3 regions of the Streptomyces sp. NPDC059454 genome follow, and region 1 is predicted to be linked to each of the others. Evidence: riboswitches for the same ligand, from Rfam matches in the RefSeq annotation. Region 1 holds a riboswitch; each other region holds the start of a gene.
The links. Region 1 has a riboswitch for cobalamin ahead of ACFXAE_RS30515 (energy-coupling factor ABC transporter permease). Riboswitches for the same ligand answer to the same signal wherever they lie in the genome.

Region 2: another riboswitch for cobalamin. It lies ahead of ACFXAE_RS05605 (ABC transporter substrate-binding protein); the one in region 1 lies ahead of ACFXAE_RS30515 (energy-coupling factor ABC transporter permease).
Region 3: another riboswitch for cobalamin. It lies ahead of ACFXAE_RS19690 (prenyltransferase/squalene oxidase repeat-containing protein); the one in region 1 lies ahead of ACFXAE_RS30515 (energy-coupling factor ABC transporter permease).

Annotation. Positions count from the first base shown of each region.
Region 1 is NZ_JBHYVC010000065.1:37,834-43,572, reverse strand. It holds gene ACFXAE_RS30530 (energy-coupling factor ABC transporter ATP-binding protein) at 144-1,007, opposite strand; gene cbiQ (cobalt ECF transporter T component CbiQ) at 1,004-1,753, opposite strand; gene ACFXAE_RS30520 (energy-coupling factor ABC transporter substrate-binding protein) at 1,760-2,128, opposite strand; gene ACFXAE_RS30515 (energy-coupling factor ABC transporter permease) at 2,125-2,835, opposite strand; cobalamin riboswitch at 2,865-3,048, opposite strand; gene ACFXAE_RS30510 (ABC transporter substrate-binding protein) at 3,251-4,840, shown strand; gene ACFXAE_RS30505 (ABC transporter permease) at 4,861-5,739, shown strand, end outside.
Region 2 is NZ_JBHYVC010000005.1:205,968-211,706, reverse strand. It holds gene ACFXAE_RS05620 (Acg family FMN-binding oxidoreductase) at 1-316, shown strand, start outside; gene ACFXAE_RS05615 (ABC transporter ATP-binding protein) at 905-1,690, opposite strand; gene ACFXAE_RS05610 (FecCD family ABC transporter permease) at 1,687-2,802, opposite strand; gene ACFXAE_RS05605 (ABC transporter substrate-binding protein) at 2,799-3,824, opposite strand; cobalamin riboswitch at 3,873-3,994, opposite strand; gene ACFXAE_RS05600 (ferric reductase-like transmembrane domain-containing protein) at 4,523-5,503, shown strand; partial or broken gene ACFXAE_RS05595 (Fe-Mn family superoxide dismutase) at 5,569-5,676, shown strand; partial or broken gene ACFXAE_RS05590 (NAD-binding protein) at 5,671-5,739, opposite strand, start outside.
Region 3 is NZ_JBHYVC010000026.1:89,870-95,608, reverse strand. It holds gene ACFXAE_RS19705 (ABC transporter ATP-binding protein) at 1-624, opposite strand, end outside; gene ACFXAE_RS19700 (CbiQ family ECF transporter T component) at 621-1,670, opposite strand; gene ACFXAE_RS19695 (SCO2322 family protein) at 1,870-2,508, opposite strand; gene ACFXAE_RS19690 (prenyltransferase/squalene oxidase repeat-containing protein) at 2,505-3,737, opposite strand; cobalamin riboswitch at 3,847-3,986, opposite strand; gene ACFXAE_RS19685 (endo-1,4-beta-xylanase) at 4,087-5,478, opposite strand; gene ACFXAE_RS19680 (TetR family transcriptional regulator) at 5,718-5,739, opposite strand, start outside.

The sequences.
Region 1 (5,739 bases):
CGCCCTCCTCGGCGAGCGCATCGCCGCCGTCGAGTCGGCCATCACCCGCGCGGCCGGCCCGGGGTCCCGACACGCGGTGCGGCAACCCCCGGGGGGTATCTGAGGTGCCGCCCGTGCCCAGGTGATCGCGCCGGTGGCGTCCCTCACGGCACGTGCGCGTCACCGCCGGGGGCGGACGCGGCCACCAGGGCCGCCAGTTCCTCCGGGGAGCGGGGGCCGGCGGCCGGGCCGGCCAGCAGCCCTTGAGCCCGGAGCAGCCGGCCGACCGCCACACCCCACGGCAGCCGCAGCCCCGCCGCCGCGAGCAGGTCCGTGCGGGCCAGTGTCTCGGCCGCCGGCCCGGTGTGCGCGCCCGACGGGGTGAGCAGGGCCGCGTCGTCGGCCCAGCGCAGGGCCAGGTCCACGTCGTGCGTCGCCATGACGACCGTCGTGCCGCCCTCGCGCAGCCCGTCGAGGGTGGCGAGCAGGCGTTCCTGGCCGTCGGGGTCCAGGCCCGCCGTCGGCTCGTCCAGGATCAGCACGCGGGGCCGCATGGCGACCGCGCCCGCGATCGCCGTCCGCTTGCGCTGCCCGTAGGACAGCAGATGCGTGGGACGGTCGGCGAGGGCGGTGATGTCCAGCGCGGCGAGTGACTCCGCCACCCGGGTACGTACCTCCGCGTCGGGCAGGCCGAGGTTCAGCGGTCCGAACGACACGTCCTGGCCGACCGACGCCGCGAACAGCTGGTCGTCGGGGTCCTGCACCACCAGTTGCACGGTGGTACGCAGCGCCGTCAGTCCTTTGCGGTCGTAGCGCACCGCCCGGCCCTCGACGGTCAACTCGCCGCCGCTCGGCCGCAGTCCACCGCTCAGCAGCCGCATCAGTGTCGTCTTCCCGCTTCCGTTGCGCCCCAGCAGCGCCAACGAGCGCCCCTCACGCACCTGGAAGTCCAGGCCGCTGAGCACGGGCGGGCCGTCCTCGTACGCGAAGGACGCGCCCCGCAGGGCCACCAGGACGGACTCGCTCACGACAACGGCCTTTCCAGTACGAGGGTGAGGGCGGCCAGCGCCGTCAGAAGCACCACGCTCAAGGCCGTGAACCGGACGGAGACACGGGCCTCGGGCACCAGCACGCGCAGGGTGCCGTCGTAGCCGCGTCCGGCGAGGCCGGTCTGCAGCCGCGCCGCCCGGTCGAAGGACCGGACGAACGCGGTCGCGCCGAGCCCGCCCAGCGAACGCCACGCAGCCGCCCGGGTGGTGTGCCCGAGCCGGGCCGCCTGCGCCTCCCGGACGCGGCGCACCGAGTCCAGCAGCAGGAAGCTCATCCGGTACGTCACCAGCGCCACGTCCACGAGCGGAGCCGGCACCCCGGCCCGCACCAGACGCGGCAGCAGATCGGACAGCGGCGTGGTGAAGGCGAACAGCAGGACGCCCAGCGAGGCCGCCGACGTACGCAGCAGCAACTCCCCGGCGCGCAGCGGCCCGTCCTCGGCCCAGGACACGAATCCGCCGGGCCCGCCCACCCGCACCAGCAGCGTCAGCGCCCCGGTGACGCAGAAGCCCAGCGGCACCCGGTACGCCCGCCACAGCCGACGCGCCGGCACGCCCGCCGGGCCGAGCAGCACCACCAGCGCGGTCACCAGCACCAGGGCCGCGCCCGGCCAGGGCGGCAGCGAGATCGCCAGCACGGTGAGCCCCAGCCCCAGTACGGCCTTGTCCACGGGATGGCGGCGGCGCCAGCGACTGCTGTGCGCCGCCGCGTCGATCGACAGCACGTGCCGTCAGACCCGTCGTCGTTCGGAAACGGTCCCGGCGCCCGCGTCCGCCTCGGCCCGCAGCCGCTCCAGCGCCCGCGCCTCTCCCTGCCGCCGCCCGCGCCGCACCCCGAAGTAGTACGCGAGGACGCCCGCGCCGAGCGCCGCCTGGAGGGCGAACAGTGCCGACTCGATCTCGCCGGACGGCGGTTCGTACAGCGGCGAGAACCACGGCTCGTAGTCCGGGTCGATCTCGGTGATCGCCGTCTCCGCCTCGGCGTCCGCGCCGGCGAACGGCTCCTCCTTGTGGTCGCCGAGCCCGAACACCAGCGGAATCACGGCGAGCGCGGCCACGAGCACCAGCAGCAGCGTGTTGATCTTCGCGTTGCGGCTCATCGGGCCACCGCCCCCGTCGAGTCCGCCGTCCTGCGCCCGGCCACCGACGTGACGAGCACCCCGAGCCGCGTCAGCTCCCCCTTGCTCGACTGCACCAGCATGCGCATCACCAGCACCGTCAGCAGCCCCTCGCTCACCGCGAGCGGGATCTGCGTCACGGCGAAGATGGAGCCGAACTTGCCGAGCGCGCCCAGGAATCCACTTCCCGGGTCGGGGAAGGCGAGCGCCAGTTGCACGCTCGTCACGCAGTACGTCGACAGGTCGGCGACGAACGCGCCGAAGAACACCGCCACCATCAGCGGTACGTCGTACCGGCGCAACAGCCGGTAGACGCCGTACCCGGCCCACGGCCCGACGACCGCCATCGAGAAGACGTTGGCGCCGAGCGTGGTCAGCCCGCCGTGGGCGAGCAGCAGCGCCTGGAACAGCAGGGTGATGGTGCCCAGTACCGCCATGACCGGTGGCCGGAACAGGATCGCGCCGAGCCCCGTTCCGGTGGGGTGGGAGCAACTCCCGGTGACCGACGGGAGTTTCAGCGCGGACAGGACGAACGTGAACGCTCCCGACGCGCCCAGCAGCAGTGTGCTCTCGGGATGTTCCCTGACGTCACGGATGAGCGACCGGGCTCCGTGGACGACGAACGGCGCCGACGTGACGCCCCAGGCGACCGCGTGCGCCGGAGGCAGAAAACCCTCGGCAATGTGCATGGCTCAGCAGACCCTCTCCAGCACCTCGTGGATGGTTGACGTGCCTTGGCCGGTCTCCTGGCTGACGGGTACCACCGCCCGTGCTCCGCCTTCCCGGGTCCCGAGGGACCCAGTGGCCGTCCGCGAGGACTGGAGCCGGACTTCCCGATCACAGTGGCGAGGGCCGCACCGGTATCGCACCGATTTCCCGTCACCAAGGCGTGGTGACAGTAGTGCCCGTTCCGGTCCGGTGACAAGCGGCCACCGGGGGCGCGCGGACGGCGCCCGGAGGCTCGCACCCCGGCGCACACCTGCGCACTTGACACGAGCGGCGCCGCCCGTCGGGGCGGGGGAGTGAGGGGGCGGCGTCCTGGGCAGTACCTTGCTGCAATTAATATGCAACAACGATTTCCGGGCATCAGGGATGTGAGGTTCGATGACGACCCGACGAATACGGGGTGCCGCCGCCGCGGTCGCGATGGCCGGTGCGGTCGCCGCCTGCTCGGCGCCGGGGGGCGGCGGCGCGGACGGCGGTGCGTCCACCGATTCCGTCGTGATCGGGGTCCCCTCCGAACCGGACACCCTCAGTCCCCTGCTCGGCTACGGCAAGGACGGCAACTCCAAGATCTTCGACGGACTCCTCGCCCGGGGCCCCGGCCTCGACCTGAAGCCCGCCCTGGCGAAGGCGCTCCCCGAGGTCACCGACGGCGGCCGCACCTACACGTACACCCTGCGCGACGGCGTGAAGTTCAGCGACGGCGAGCCGCTGACCGCCGACGACGTGGTCTTCACGTACACCACCGTGCTGGACGACAGGACCAACAACACCGCCAAGAGCGAACTGGACGCCGTCAAGGGGGTCCGGGCCGACGGCGACGACAAGGTCGTCTTCACCCTCGACCACCCCTACGCGGCCTTCGCCGCCCGCACGGTGCTGCCCATCGTCCCCGAGCACATCGCGGGCGAGCAGGACCCCAACACCGGCTCCTTCAACACGAAGCCGGTCGGCACCGGGCCGTACGTCCTCACCGGCTGGAGCAAGGGCGAAAAGCTCACCTTCAAGGCCAATCCGGACTACTGGGGCGGCGCACCGAAGGTGAAAAAGCTCACCATGGCGATCATCGCCGACGACGACGTCCGCGCCACCCGACTGCGCTCCGGCGACCTCGACGGCGCGACCCTCCCGCCCAACCTCGCCGCCACCTTCGAGGACGACGACGGCAAGAAGACGTACCGGGCGACGTCGTACGACTTCCGCGCCGTCACCCTCCCCACCGGCAACCCCGTCACCGGTGACACCGCGATCCGCCGCGCCCTGGACCTGGCCGTGGACCGGGAGACCATGGTCGACAAGATCCTCGACGGCGCCGGCCGCCCCGCCTACGGCCCGCTGCCCCTCGACGACCCCTGGTTCGCCGAGGACGTCGAACGCTCCCAGGACCTCGCCAAGGCCGAGGACATCCTCGACGACGCCGGCTGGAAGCCCGGCAAGGACGGCATCCGCGCCAAGGACGGCCGCCCCGCCCGCTTCACCCTCTACTACCCCTCCGGCGACAAGGTCCGCCAGGACCACGCCCTCGCCTACGCCTCCGACGCCAAGAAGGCCGGCATCGACGTCGAGGTCGAGAGCGCCACCTGGGAGGTCATCGAACCCCGGATGAAGCACGACGCCGTCCTCGCCGGCTTCGGCAGCACCGGCGACCCCGACTTCGGCCTCTACACGCTCCTGCACTCCTCCCTCGCCGGCGACGGCTTCAACAACATGGCCCTCTACGACAACCCGGCCGTCGACGAGGCCCTCGACACCGGCCGCCGCGGCCAGGACCCCGAGGACCGCAAGGCCGCCTACGACACCCTCCAGCGCGAACTGGTGAAGAACCCCGGCTACACCTTCCTCACCCACATCGACCACATGTACGTCCTCGCCGACCGCTGGAAGGACCTCACCACCCAGACCGAACCCCACGAGCACGGCTTCGCCAGCGGCCCCTGGTGGAACGTCGAGGACTGGCAGCCCACGGCATGAGCTCCCTCCCCTGGGGAGAGATGACCCGGCTCACGGCACGGCGGGCCCTGTTCGCCGTGCCCGTGCTGCTCGTCGTCACCTTCGGCGTGTTCGCCGTCGCCGCAGCCTCCCCCTTCGACCCCGTCAAGGCGTACGCCGGCACCGCCGCGCTCGGCGCCGACCAGGAGACCCTGGACCGGCTGCGGGAGAACCTCGGCGTGGACCGGCCGTTCACCGCCCGCTGGTGGGACTGGCTGACCTCCGCGCTCGGCGGCGACCTCGGCCGGTCCACCGTCATGCGCCAGCCCGTGGCGGAGGTGATCGGCGAACGCCTGGTCTGGTCGGCCCTCCTGTGCGCCGTCGCGTTCGCCGCCGCCGTCCTGCTCGGCACCGTGCTCGGCGTCCTCGCGGCCCGCCGCCCCGGCTCCGTCCTCGACCGCACGGTGACCTCCCTCGCCTACGCCCTGGAGGCCGCCCCGGTCTTCTGGATCGCCCTGCTCGCCGTCTGGCTGTTCGCCCTCCACCTGGACGTCCTCCCGGCCGGCGGCCTCACCGACACCGGCAGCGAACAGGTCACCTTCGGCCAGGTCACGAGCCACCTGATCCTGCCCGCCGGCGTCCTCGCCGTCTCCCAGCTTCCCTGGTTCACGCTGTACGTCCGGCAGGGCGTCGGCGACGCCCTCGGGGAGGACCCCGTGCGCGGCGCCAGGGCCCGCGGCCTGAGCGAACGCACCGTCCTGCTCGGCCACGCCCTGAGCTCCGGACTGCTGCCCGTGCTCACCCTGATCGGCTCCCGCGTCCCCGAACTCATCACCGGCGCCCTGCTGGTGGAGACCGTGTTCAGCTGGCCGGGCATCGCCGCGGCCACCGTGGAGGCGGCCACCTCCGTCGACTTCCCGCTGCTGGCCGCGCTGACCACC
Region 2 (5,739 bases), on a different contig from region 1:
CCGGCGTGTCGCGGACCGCGGAACCACCACGTTCGAGCACAACCCGCACCTGGCCCTGCTGAGCACCCCTGATGACGGGCCGGCCGACTGGCTGAGCGCAGGGCAGGCGCTGGAGCGTGTCCTGCTGGAGGCGACCCTGGCCGACCTGGCCACCTCCCTGACGTCGCACGCGCTGGAGGACCGCGCGCTGCGCCTGCTGGCCCGCGACCCCGCGTCGGGCACGGGCCAGGTGCAGATGGTGTTGCGCCTCGGGTATGGCCCGAGGGGACCGGCCACGCCCCGCCGCCCGGTACGGGACGTTCTGGAGATCGTGTAACCGGACTGCCCCGGCTACGCGGTGGTGTCCTGCGCGAGCCGGTGGTCTCGTCGGGAGCCATGCTCGGCCTGCGCCCCGCGACCCACATCCAGCCGTGCCCGGACGGCCCACCGGATGCCTGCCACCAGCACGCACACGCCCCGGGGTCTGTCCGGCCCTCTGCAGGGCCTGATGACCCATGCCGCTGGTGAGCCCGGAGGCGGACAGTGGTTCCGGGACGCCGTTGGGCAGATGAACGGCCTGCCGTGCGCATGTGATCCCTGTGACAGCGGCGTTCGACGAGAAGCCTTGCAGGGGCGGCCGGGCAGGGGCTGCCGAGGAGGTGGGTTCGAGTGTCCGTCGTGGGCACCGTCGCACTCGGGTTCCCCTCTCACGAGTACCCGGAACAAGGACGCGGCGACGACACGACTCCCACGACCGGTGCGCGACATGCGACCCGGAACTCTTCGCGGCCGGCCGAGGCACGCCATTCGCTCCCACAGAGCCCCACGTCTTCTGGGGACCCTGATGCCCTGGAGGCGTCGGTCACGCTCCCCGTTTCGTCCCCGGTGGCGCGTATGGACACAGGACGATATCGGGTGGAGCCCTTCAGCTGCGTGGCTCTTCGGGGAGGAACGTCACCTGCGGGGCGCCCGTGCGCGGATGGGCGGCGACTTCCGCGGCCACTCCGTAGACCTCGGCCAGGAGCTGAGGGGTGAGTATCTCTGCGGGTGGCCCGCTCGCGGTGACCTCACCGTCGTGCAGGACGTAGAGGCGGTCGCAGTAGTAGGCGGCCAGGTTGAGGTCGTGCAGGGCGAGCAGCACGGTCGCGGGCAGGCGGCGCAGGGTGCCGAGCACGGACAGTTGGTGCCGGATGTCGAGGTGGTTGGTGGGTTCGTCGAGGACCAGGAGGGTGGGCTGCTGGGCCAGGGCGCGCGCGATCAGGACGCGCTGGCGCTCGCCACCCGAGAGCCGGTCGAAGGGGCGGTCGGCCAGGTGGACGGCGTCGACCGCCAGGAGTGCGGAGTCGATGAGTTCCGCGTCCTCGGGGGTGTCACCGGCGAGGAGCCGTTTGTGCGGGGTGCGACCCATGGCGACGACCTCGCGGACGGCGAGGTCGAAGTCGGCTGCCGAGTCCTGGACCACCGCCGCCACGGTGCGGGCCAGTTGCCGCACCGGCAGTGACCAGGCGTCGTCTCCGTCGACGCGCACCCGACCGGTGTCCGGGCGCAGGACCCGGTAAACGGTGCGCAGGAGGCTGGACTTGCCGCTGCCGTTGGGCCCGACGAGCCCGATCGTCTCGCCCGGTCGGGCGGTCAGGGAGACGTCGCGCACCAGGTGGCGGGCTCCGGCGGTGAGCGTGACGCCGTCGACGCTCAGCTCGGCCGCGGTCATGCCACTCCTCGGTCGGTGCCGCGCCGGGCGTCCCGGCGCATCAGCCACAGGAAGAACGGCCCGCCGCACAGGGCCGTGAGGACGCCGACGGGTACTTCCATGGGCGCGGCGATCGTCCGGGCGGCGATGTCGGCCCAGATGAGGAAGACCGCTCCGCCGAGTGCCGCCGTCGGCAGGACCCGGCGGTGGTCGCCGCCGACGAACAGGCGCACGATGTGGGGCATCATCAGGCCGACGAAGCCGATCGGTCCGGCCGCCGCGACCAGTACGCCCGTGACGAGGGAGACCAGCACGAACAGCCGGGCGCGGAAGCGGGCCACGTCCAGCCCCATCGTGGTCGCCGCCTCCTCGCCGGCCAGCAGCAGGTTCAGGTTGCGGGCCTGCGCCATGAGGACGCCGACACCGAGCAGCAGGGCCGTGCTCGGCAGCCACAGCGTGCCCCAGTTGACGCCGCCGAGGCCGCCGAGGGTCCAGGCGAGCACCGCGCGGGCCTCGTTGCCCCGGTCGGTGGTGAGCAGCAGCAGATCGAGGACCGCGGTGAGCACCGCCGCGATCGCCACCCCGGACAGCACCAGCCGAGATGAGGTGATGCGTCCGCCGGTGCGCGCGGTGGCGTACACGAGCAGGAGCGCGCCCAGGGCGCCCACGAAGGCGGCCACCGACAGGGAGACCGGCCCGAAGAGGGTCACCCCGAACACGATCACGGAGACCGCGCCGAGGGACGCACCGGAGGAGACACCGAGCAGGTAGGGCTCGGCGAGGGGGTTGCGCACCAGGGCCTGCAGCGCGGTGCCGATCACCGCCAGGCCGGCGCCGGTGACCGCACCGAGCAGCACCCGCGGTGCCCGCACGTCCACCACGATGGTCTCCCTGGCCCGCGACCAGTCCGGCTCCTGCCAGTCGGCACCCAGCGCGTGCGTCACGATGCCCCACACCTGGCCGGGCGGCACCCGGACGGAGCCGATCGCGAGGCCCGCCGTGGCGGAGACCGTGAGCAGGGCGGTGAGCACGAGCAGCGTGACGGCCAACCGTGTACGGCACGCTCCTGCCTCCTCGCCCTTCCACCGTCGAACCGTCCGCTCGGTGGACGTGTCGGTGGCGGCCCGGGTCACCGGAAGCTCTCGGGGTGCAGCCCGCGGGCCAGGTCCTCGACCGCGTAGGCCGAACGGATGCCGACCAGGGTGGCGGTCAGCGGCAGGACGACGAACCGCTTGTTCCTGACGGCGGGTACGTCGGCGAGCGCGGGCTGGGAGAGCAGGAACTCCTTCTTCTCCTCCACGCTTCCGGCGCCCGCGTAGTCGTAGACGGCGATGACCTCCGGCCCGCGCTCGACGACCTGCTCCCAGGAGACGTCGCCGAAGACGTCGTCGAGGTCGGCGAAGACGTTCTCGCCGCCGGCCAGCCGGATCAGCTCGGTGCCCAGGCTCTTGCCGCCCGCGGTGAAGGCGCTCTTGTCGCCGCTGTCGTAGACGAAGACGGATGGTTCGGGCTCGCCCTCGACCTCGGCGGCGGCCCTGCCGACGCGGCCCTCGAGGTCGGCGACCAGCTTGTCGGCCCGGTCCGGGACACCGAAGATCGTGCCGATGGTGCGGATCTCGTCGTAGGTGTCCTCCATCGTCACCTGCTTCTTGCCGCAGTACTCGCGGTTGAGGTGGGTGGCGATACCGGCGTCGGCGAACGCCTCGCGGGAGCGGCCCTCACTCTCGGCGAAGGCGCTGCCGTAGCCGCCGTAGACGAGATCCGGCTCGGCCTCCAGGACGGTCTCGAACGACGGTTCCTTCCGCGCCAGTTCGGGGATCGCCTCGTAGTCCTCCTTCAGCTCGGGCAGGACGGCGGAGTCGGGGAAGGCCGTGCCGGCCATGTGGTCCTTCAGGCCGAGGGCGAGCATGAGTTCCGCCGGGTGCTGGTGGATGGTGACCACCCGCGACGGCGGCCTGTCGTACGTCGTCTTCACACCGCAGTTGTCGACGGTGACCGGGAAGCCCGCGGTCACGGGAGCGGTGGCCTTCGCGTCCCCGCCGCTCCCGTCGGACGCACCGCAGCCGGTGGCCGGCAGTACCGACGAAAGAGCCACGGCAGCGGCCGTGGCACGAAGGAACCCGCGCGTGCGGGCAGGGGTGAACAGCTGGGACACGTGAAGCCTCCTGGAGTCCGCGCTCCTCGGATCGGGCCCGCGACGGACCAGTGTCCTGACTCCCGGATCGACGTTCCCTCCGCCTTCCCGCGCGGTGCGCAGTGGCATGTCGGAGGGGCGCTCCCCGGTCACAGTGGCGGGACCGTGCCGGATTCGCACCGGCTTCCTGTCTCCCGTCGCGGCGATGACCAGGTGATCCTACGTTTCCCCGAGCCGACGGCAAAAGGGCGTGCGGACCCGGCCGCACGCCCGCGCCCCTCACGCTTCGCGGACAGCCCGAAGGACGAGCCGCTCGGCGTTCTCGTCGTAAGGGTGCCCGTCGAATCCGCCGAAGCCCCGAATACACCTTGTTCGCGGGCAGGTGGAGCGCGGCACCGCAGCACGTCACGACCAGTGCCCGGATCGCGAGGGGCAGCCGGCGCAGGGCCGGGCAGGAGCCCGGCGAAACCGGCGGTGCGTACGACGAGTGCCCGCAGCATCGTGCCGCGCGGCCCGGTCCGGTCCGCGAGGGCCCCGCCGGCGATGCCGCCGGAGAACCGCACGAGCGATGCCGCGGTCAGGACGACGCCGACCGTGCCGAGCCGCACGGCGACTCTGGCCGGATACCGCCTCGGGGATCGCCGCCCCCTCAGTCAGACTTGTTGCCTCACGCCACTTGCGCACCGCTGCTGCGGTGGTCCGTGCCCGGGAGGCCCCCGATGACGTCAGACACGAGGCCGGACGAGGACGGGGCGGCAGCCCTTCCCGGGCGGCGACGGCCTCCCGGCGATCGCGTCGCGCTGCGCGGCGACCTGCGGTCCGCCCTGCCCGATGCCACCGCGGCGGTGGTGGTCACGGCGCTCGTGTTCGCGTTCCTGTGGGCGCGCATGGAGTCGGGCGAGTCGGACACGGTCGCGGTCATGCCGTTCATGGACGACCCCGGCACCTACTGGATGTACTTGCTCAGCCAGGCGTTCGGGTGGTCGGGACTGCTGTGGGCCTGGGGCACGGTCACGCTCGGTCTGCTGCTGTCGGGGCCGCGCCCCGCCCGGCTGCCGGTCTCCCGGCAGGTGCTGGAGCGCTGGCACCGCACCACGAGCCTGACGACGATGGCGCTGATGTTCGCCCACGCGCTGATGTTCGCCGCCGAACTCGTGCGCTACGAGACGAAGGTGGCGTGGGCGGAGCGGTTGTGGGTGGCCTTCGCGGACACCTTCGTGCCGGGCTGGTACGACTCCGGAACCGGAAAGATCGCCATCCCGATCGGACAGGGAGCCCTGTACCTGGCGATTCCGCTGGGGCTGTTGTTCTACGTCCGGCACCGCATCGGAGCGAACGCCTGGCGCCGGCTGCACCGTTTCGTGATCGTCGTGTACGTGCTGAGCGTGTGGCACACGTTGCTGTACGGAACCAACGTCTGGTACGGGGAGTGGCCGCGCACCGTGTTGTGGCTGCTGCAACTCCCGGTCGCCGCACTGCTGTTGCTTCGTCTGCTCAGGCCTGCCCGGCGGGCCGGACGGCTGGGCCCTCCCGGCGGGGGCGCGACCCGTCCGGCCTGGTGGGCGCGGGCGGCAGGGCGAGTCGCGGTCGGAGCCATTGTCGTCGGGCTGGTCGTCGTGGCGGTGTCGGGCCGTGACGGCGGACGGGACCGTCCGACCCATCCGCCCGCGACGGCCCCGCACGCCCAGGAGACGGACTGACGGCCGGTACCGGGCGGGCGGGACGGCGTCCCGGGACGGGATGACGGCCGGCGACAGGGCGACGGCGGAACTCGGTCCCGATCCTGGTCTTCGACGCCTGGGAGCACGCTTTCTGCCTCCAGCACAGGAACCAGAAGGTCGGCTTCGTCGACGCGACGCGGGCCGTCGTCAACTGCGAGGGCCCGGTTCTGCGTGACCCGCGAGGCGCGCAGCGTGGAGCGGCGGTGGACGACGGT
Region 3 (5,739 bases), on a different contig from region 1:
GTACTGGATGACGCGTTCCAGGCGGTGTTCTGCCATCAGGACGGTGGTGCCGAGGTCGTGGACCAGGCGCTGGAGGACCGCGAGGACCTCCTCCGCCGCCGCGGGGTCGAGCGCGGACGTCGGTTCGTCGAGGACCAGGACCCGGGGGTGCGGGGTGAGGACCGAGCCGATGGCCACGCGCTGCTGCTGGCCGCCGGAGAGGGTGGCGAGGGGACGGTCGCGGAGGCCGGCGAGGCCGAGGAGGTCCAGGGTTTCCTCCACCCTGCGGCGCATCACGGCCGGGGTGATTCCCAACGACTCCATGCCGTAGGCGAGTTCGTCCTCCACCGTGTCCGTCACGAAGTGGGAGAGCGGGTCCTGGCCCACCGTGCCCACGACGTCGGCGAGTTCGCGCGGCTTGTGGGTACGGGTGTCACGGCCGGCGACCGTGACCCTGCCGTGCAGGGTGCCGCCGGTGAAGTGCGGGACCAGGCCGCTCACCGCGCCCAGCACCGTCGACTTGCCGACGCCGGACGGGCCCACGAGGAGGACCAGTTCGCCCTCGGGGACCTCGAAGTCGACGCCCTGGACGGCGGGTTCGCCCACGCCGTCGTACGTCACCGACACGTTCTCGAAGCGGATCACGTCGTCGGCTCCTTGCGGGTGTCCGTGGCCGCCTCGGGGGCGGGGGTGATGAAAGCGGGGAGCAGGCCGACCAGGACGGCCGCCGCCGGCCACAGGGGGAGCGCGGGCGCGACGAGCGGGACCACGCCGGGGTGCAGGGCCGCCGGGTCGCGGGAGGCGGCGAGGGCCAGGAGGGCGGCCACGGCGGCTCCGGACGCGGTGACCAGCCAGGCGCGGGCGTCCCAGGGGTCCGGGCGGTAGCGGGTGCGCAGGGTGCGCCGGCCGCCGAGCCACAGGCCCGCGAGGGCGGCGGCGACACCGGCGAGGAGGACGGGGAGGCCGTAGGTGCCGCCCTCGGCGGTGAGCAGCCCGTACGTGCCGGCGCAGACGCCGAGCAGGCCGCCGAGGGTGAGGGCGGCGGTGGTACGGCGGACGGTGGGAGGTACGTCGGCGGTACGGCCGTATCCGCGCGCGTCCATCGCGGCGGCGAGGGCGACCGAGCGCTCCAACGCGCCCTCCAGGACCGGGAGTCCGACCTGGAGCAGGCCGCGTACGCCCTTGTCGGGCCGGCCTCGCAGACGGCGGGCGGCGCGCAGGCGCTGGACGTCGGCGATGAGGTTCGGGGCGAAGGTGAGGGCCACGACGACGGCCACGCCGAGTTCGTACAGGGCGCCGGGGAGGGATTTGAGCAGGCGGGAGGGGTTGGCGAGGGCGTTCGCGGCGCCCACGCAGATGAGGAGGGTGGCCAGACGGAGGGCGTCGTACAGGGCGAAGGCGAGGGCCTCGGCGGTGACCTTGCCGCCGAGGCGGATGCCCTGGGCCCAGTGGGGGAGGGGGATTTCGGGGAGGTGCACGAGCACGTGCGTGCCGGGGACGGGGGAGCCGAGGAGCACGGCGAAGGCGAGGCGGACGAGGAGGACGGCGAGGGCGAGTCTGACGAAGGCGCCGTAGGAACGGGACCAGGGGGCGTGGGGGCGGCGGGTCGCCACGACGTAGGCGGAGACGGCGATGAGGAGGGTGAGGAGGAGGGGGTTGGTGGTGCGGGTGGCCGCGGTGCCCAGGGCCAGGGCCCAGAGCCACCAGGCGCCGGGGTGGAGGTGGGGGGCGCGGTGCCGGTGCTGGGCGGGGGGTGTCGCGCAGCCCGGTGTGCGCGGGGTGCCTCCCTCACTCTCGGCCGCGCTCGAGCGGGGGGACCCCCATCGCCCACCCGTGCCGCCCTGGGGGAGGCAGGAGTGCCCGCAGTCACGCGGGCACTCCTGCCCGCAGTCACGACGCACGGCGGCGTGCCTGCCAGAGTGCCGCTGCTCCGAGGAGGGCCACCACGGCGATTCCGGCTGTCAGGCCCACTGAGGGGCCGGAGTCGTCCGACTCCCTCGTTTCCTCTGGGGGCGCGGGGGCCTTTTCCGCCGAGACCTGCTCTCCGCAGCCCTGCTTCGGGTAGCCCGCTATCGCGCACAGCAGGGCGTTGGTGTCGTAGCGGAGGGGTTCGGCGACCGAGGCCAGGGCCTCGGCCGTGGTGGCGTCCTCGGGGACCCGGGCGCAGGCCGTGCGGCCGGCCGGCGGGGTTTCGCCGGACGGGGCGTCGGCGGAGGTGCCGAAGTCGATGACCAGGGCCACGCGTTTCCTGCCGTCGGCCGCCGGGGTCTTCGCGCAGATGGTGCCGAAGTCGGCGGTACCGCGGGGCTTCGCCGCGTCGGCGGAGTTCTCGCTGACGGAGAAGCGGAAGCCGTGGACGTCACCGTCGGCGGGGCGGGCGAGGGACGGGCCCTGGTTGGCATACGTCCATGCCGTGCCGTCCTGCTCCCAGAACGACCAGTAGCGGTAGCCGGCGGCCTGCGCCTGGCCCGCGCCCGCCGACAGGGGCAGGAGCGCGGCCAGGAACAGTACGGTGGCCCGGCGGATCACGGCTGCTGCCGCTTCTTACGGCCGCTGATCAGGAAGCCGATGCCGATGCCGGCGACCAGGCAGACGCCGACGAACCACCAGACGCCGAGGCCCGAGTCGGAGTCGTCCTTCTTTTCCCCGTCCTTCTTTTCCCCGTCCTTCGACGCCTGGGTGGTCTTCTCGGGGGCCGGGCCCGTCGCCGTCAGCTGCTTCACCAGGTCCGTGCCGCCGAAGGCGCGCGGGTCCGCGCCCGTCGCGTGGGCCGCGAAGATCAGCTGGGCGTACGCGGCGGGGCCGCTCCGTGCCGCCCAGTCGGCGGCGTTCTTCTCCAGCCAGGCCAGGGACTTCCCGGCCGGCTCGGTGGCGCCCTGCGCGGCGAGCGCGACGACCGCGTCGGCGGTGTTGCCGTAGTCGGGCTGGTCCTCGGCGCCGGCGAGGGCGGAGGTGAGGTGGTCCTTCTCGGCGAGGGCGTCCGTGAGATACGCGGCACCGTTGGCGGCGGCCTGCTCGGGGCCGGCGGCCTTCTCGCACGCTGCTTCCTTCGCCTCGCCCCTGCCGGGCTCGACGACCAGTCCCGCACCCAGCGAACCGAGCACGCCCGCCGCCGTCGCGTCCGCGTTGGCGGTCCGTTCGCCCTTCTTGTCCGGCTGGAAGGCGAAGGCGCCCGCGCCGTCGCCCTCGCAGGGGAGCGCCAGCTTCAGCAGGGCGTCGTAGGGGGACTTGCCGTCCTTCTTCACCTCGGCCGGCTTCTCACCCGCGGCGGCGAGCGCGCCGATGACGACGGAGGTGGAGTTGGTGTCGCTGGCGCCGCCCGCCAGGTAGCCCCAGCCGCCGTCCTTGTTCTGCGCGGACCTCAGCCAGTCGACGGCCTTCTTCGTGACGTCGTCGTGGCCGCCGAGCGCGGCGAGGGCCTGGACGGCGGCGGCGGTCTGGTTGGTGTCGACCATCGTCTTCGCGTCGCACGCCTCGGCGGTGTCGGCGCGGTACGGGGCGAAGGAGCCGTCGGCGCACTGCTGCCCGGTGAGCCAGTCGACGGCCGCCTTCGACGGCTCGACGCCGGCCGTGTGCTGGGCGAGCAGGGCGAGCGACTGGCGCCAGACGCCGTCGTACTGCGGGTCGCTGTCGCCGTACAGGGCGGAGGGCAGTGCCTGGGACGGCGAGGGGGACGGGGACGTGTCGGCGGCGGCCGGAGTGGCGGCGCCGATCACGGCGACGGCGGCCAGGACCGCTGCGCTGCGGCGAACATTCATGATCGGCGGGTGCCTTCCCTGCGGGGAGCCGGGCAGCGCGGGACACCCCGGCGGCTCGGCTCCGTATGCCTCGACGGTGCCGGTGCGCCGGCGGGTTCGCCGGGCACGTGAGCCGGTCATGAACCGTGCGGGGCAGTCCGGCTCGCCGTCCCGGTGGACGGCTCACGGTTGCGGGTCAGCGCCGGAATTGCACCGGCTTCCCCCCGTACGGTGTGATGACGACGCCGACACTCTACCCGCCCGTAGGGAAGGGGCCAGGGGTGGCTTCGGTGAGCGGGGTCACGCGAGCCGTGGAAGGCGCACCGCATCCGCACCCCCGGAATGGGAATGCGGATGCGGGTGGGCCGGGTCAGGAAGCCGTGCAGGCGCCGACCTGCGGCGGGGGCGAGGCGCCGCCGTTCACGGTGAAGCCGAAGCTGGTCGATGCCCCGGCGGCGAGCGATCCGTTCCAACTGGACCGCACCGTCATGACGTTGCCGCTGCCGTCCCAGGTGGGTGAGCCGTTCCAGACGGAGACGACCTTCTGCGGGGCGGTCATGGTGACGTCGACGCTCCAGCCGGTGATCGGCGAACCGCCCGCCGTGATCGTCACCTTGCCGTTGTAGCCGCCGCCCCACTGCTCCGCCGTGCTGTAGGTGGCGGTGCAGGCCGCGTCCGGGTCGCCCGGATCACCAGGATCGCCGGGGGTGCCACCGAGAGCGCTCAGCACAGCGTCGTACGCGGGCTTCTTGTTGTAGTTGTCGTCGAACAGCAGGGGGGTGCCGCTCGACCGCCACGAGTACTTGTCCGGGATGCCCCACACCGTGATGCCGGTGCAGCGGGTCACCGCCAGGCAGGCGCGTGTGACGTTGCCGTAGTTGGTGGCCTGGGCCTGGCCCGAGCCCTCGATGTCCAGCTCGGTGATCTGCACGTCGACGCCGAGGTCGGCGAAGCGCTGGAGGTTGGCCCGGTAGTCGGAGGGGACGGGGGAGTTGGGGTTGAAGTGGGACTGGAAGCCGACGCAGTCGATCGGCACGCCACGGGACTTGAAGTCCCGGACCATGTTGTAGACGGCGTTGCTCTTCGCGTTGACGCCGTCGGTGTTGTAGTCGTTGTAGCAGAGCTTGGCGTTCGGGTCGGCCGCGCGGGCGGTGCGGAAGGCCTCCTCGATGAAGCCGTTGCCGAGCTTGTCCTGGAAGGGCGAGCTGCGCCGGGCGCCACTGCCGCCGTCCTGGAAGGCCTCGTTGACCACGTCCCAGGAGTGGATCTCGCCCTTGTAGTGGGTCATGACCTGGGTGATGTGGTGGTTCATGGCCGACCGGAGGTCGCTCGCGCCGAGTCCGGAGACCCAGCCCGGCAGCTGGGAGTGCCAGACCAGGGTGTGGCCGCGGACGTCCATGCCCCGGCTCTGGGCGTGGTTCACGATCTGGTCGGCGCGGCTGAAGCTGAAGGAGCCGCGGCTGGGCTCGACGGCGTCCCACTTCATCTCGTTCTCGGGGGTCACCGAGTTGAACTCGCGGTTGAGCGTGGCCGCGTACTGCGCCTCCCCGAGGTGGTTCGCGGCGACGGCGGCGCCGAAGTAGCGGCCCTTCTCGGCCGCCGCCGCGCCCAGGGTGTCGGCGGCGTGGGCGGTGGTCTGGGGGAGTGCGGCGAGCGCGGTGACGGTGAGCAGGGCGGTGGTGGTGGCGCCGAGGGCGGCGCGCAGCCGGCCGTGTGCGGGGCCGCCGCCTCCGGTTCTCGTCCGCTTTCTGATCATGCGCATGTCATCCCTTTTCCGGTGGGGTCCCGTGCTGCGGATGGGCGGGATTGCTGCCGTGCGGTCGAACGAAAGTTTCGGACTCGGCTCCGAATTTCTGCGGAGACGATACGGGCCGCCGGAGGGGTGGTCAATCATTCGCGCACGACGGAAGCCGTCGGTATGTGAGGGTCTGTGGAGAAGGGGCCCTGCCGCCAGTGTTGACGGAAAGATGTCGAAACTTTCGGAGTGGTGGTCGGTGGCTGTCAGCGGTCATCGGTGCTCTCC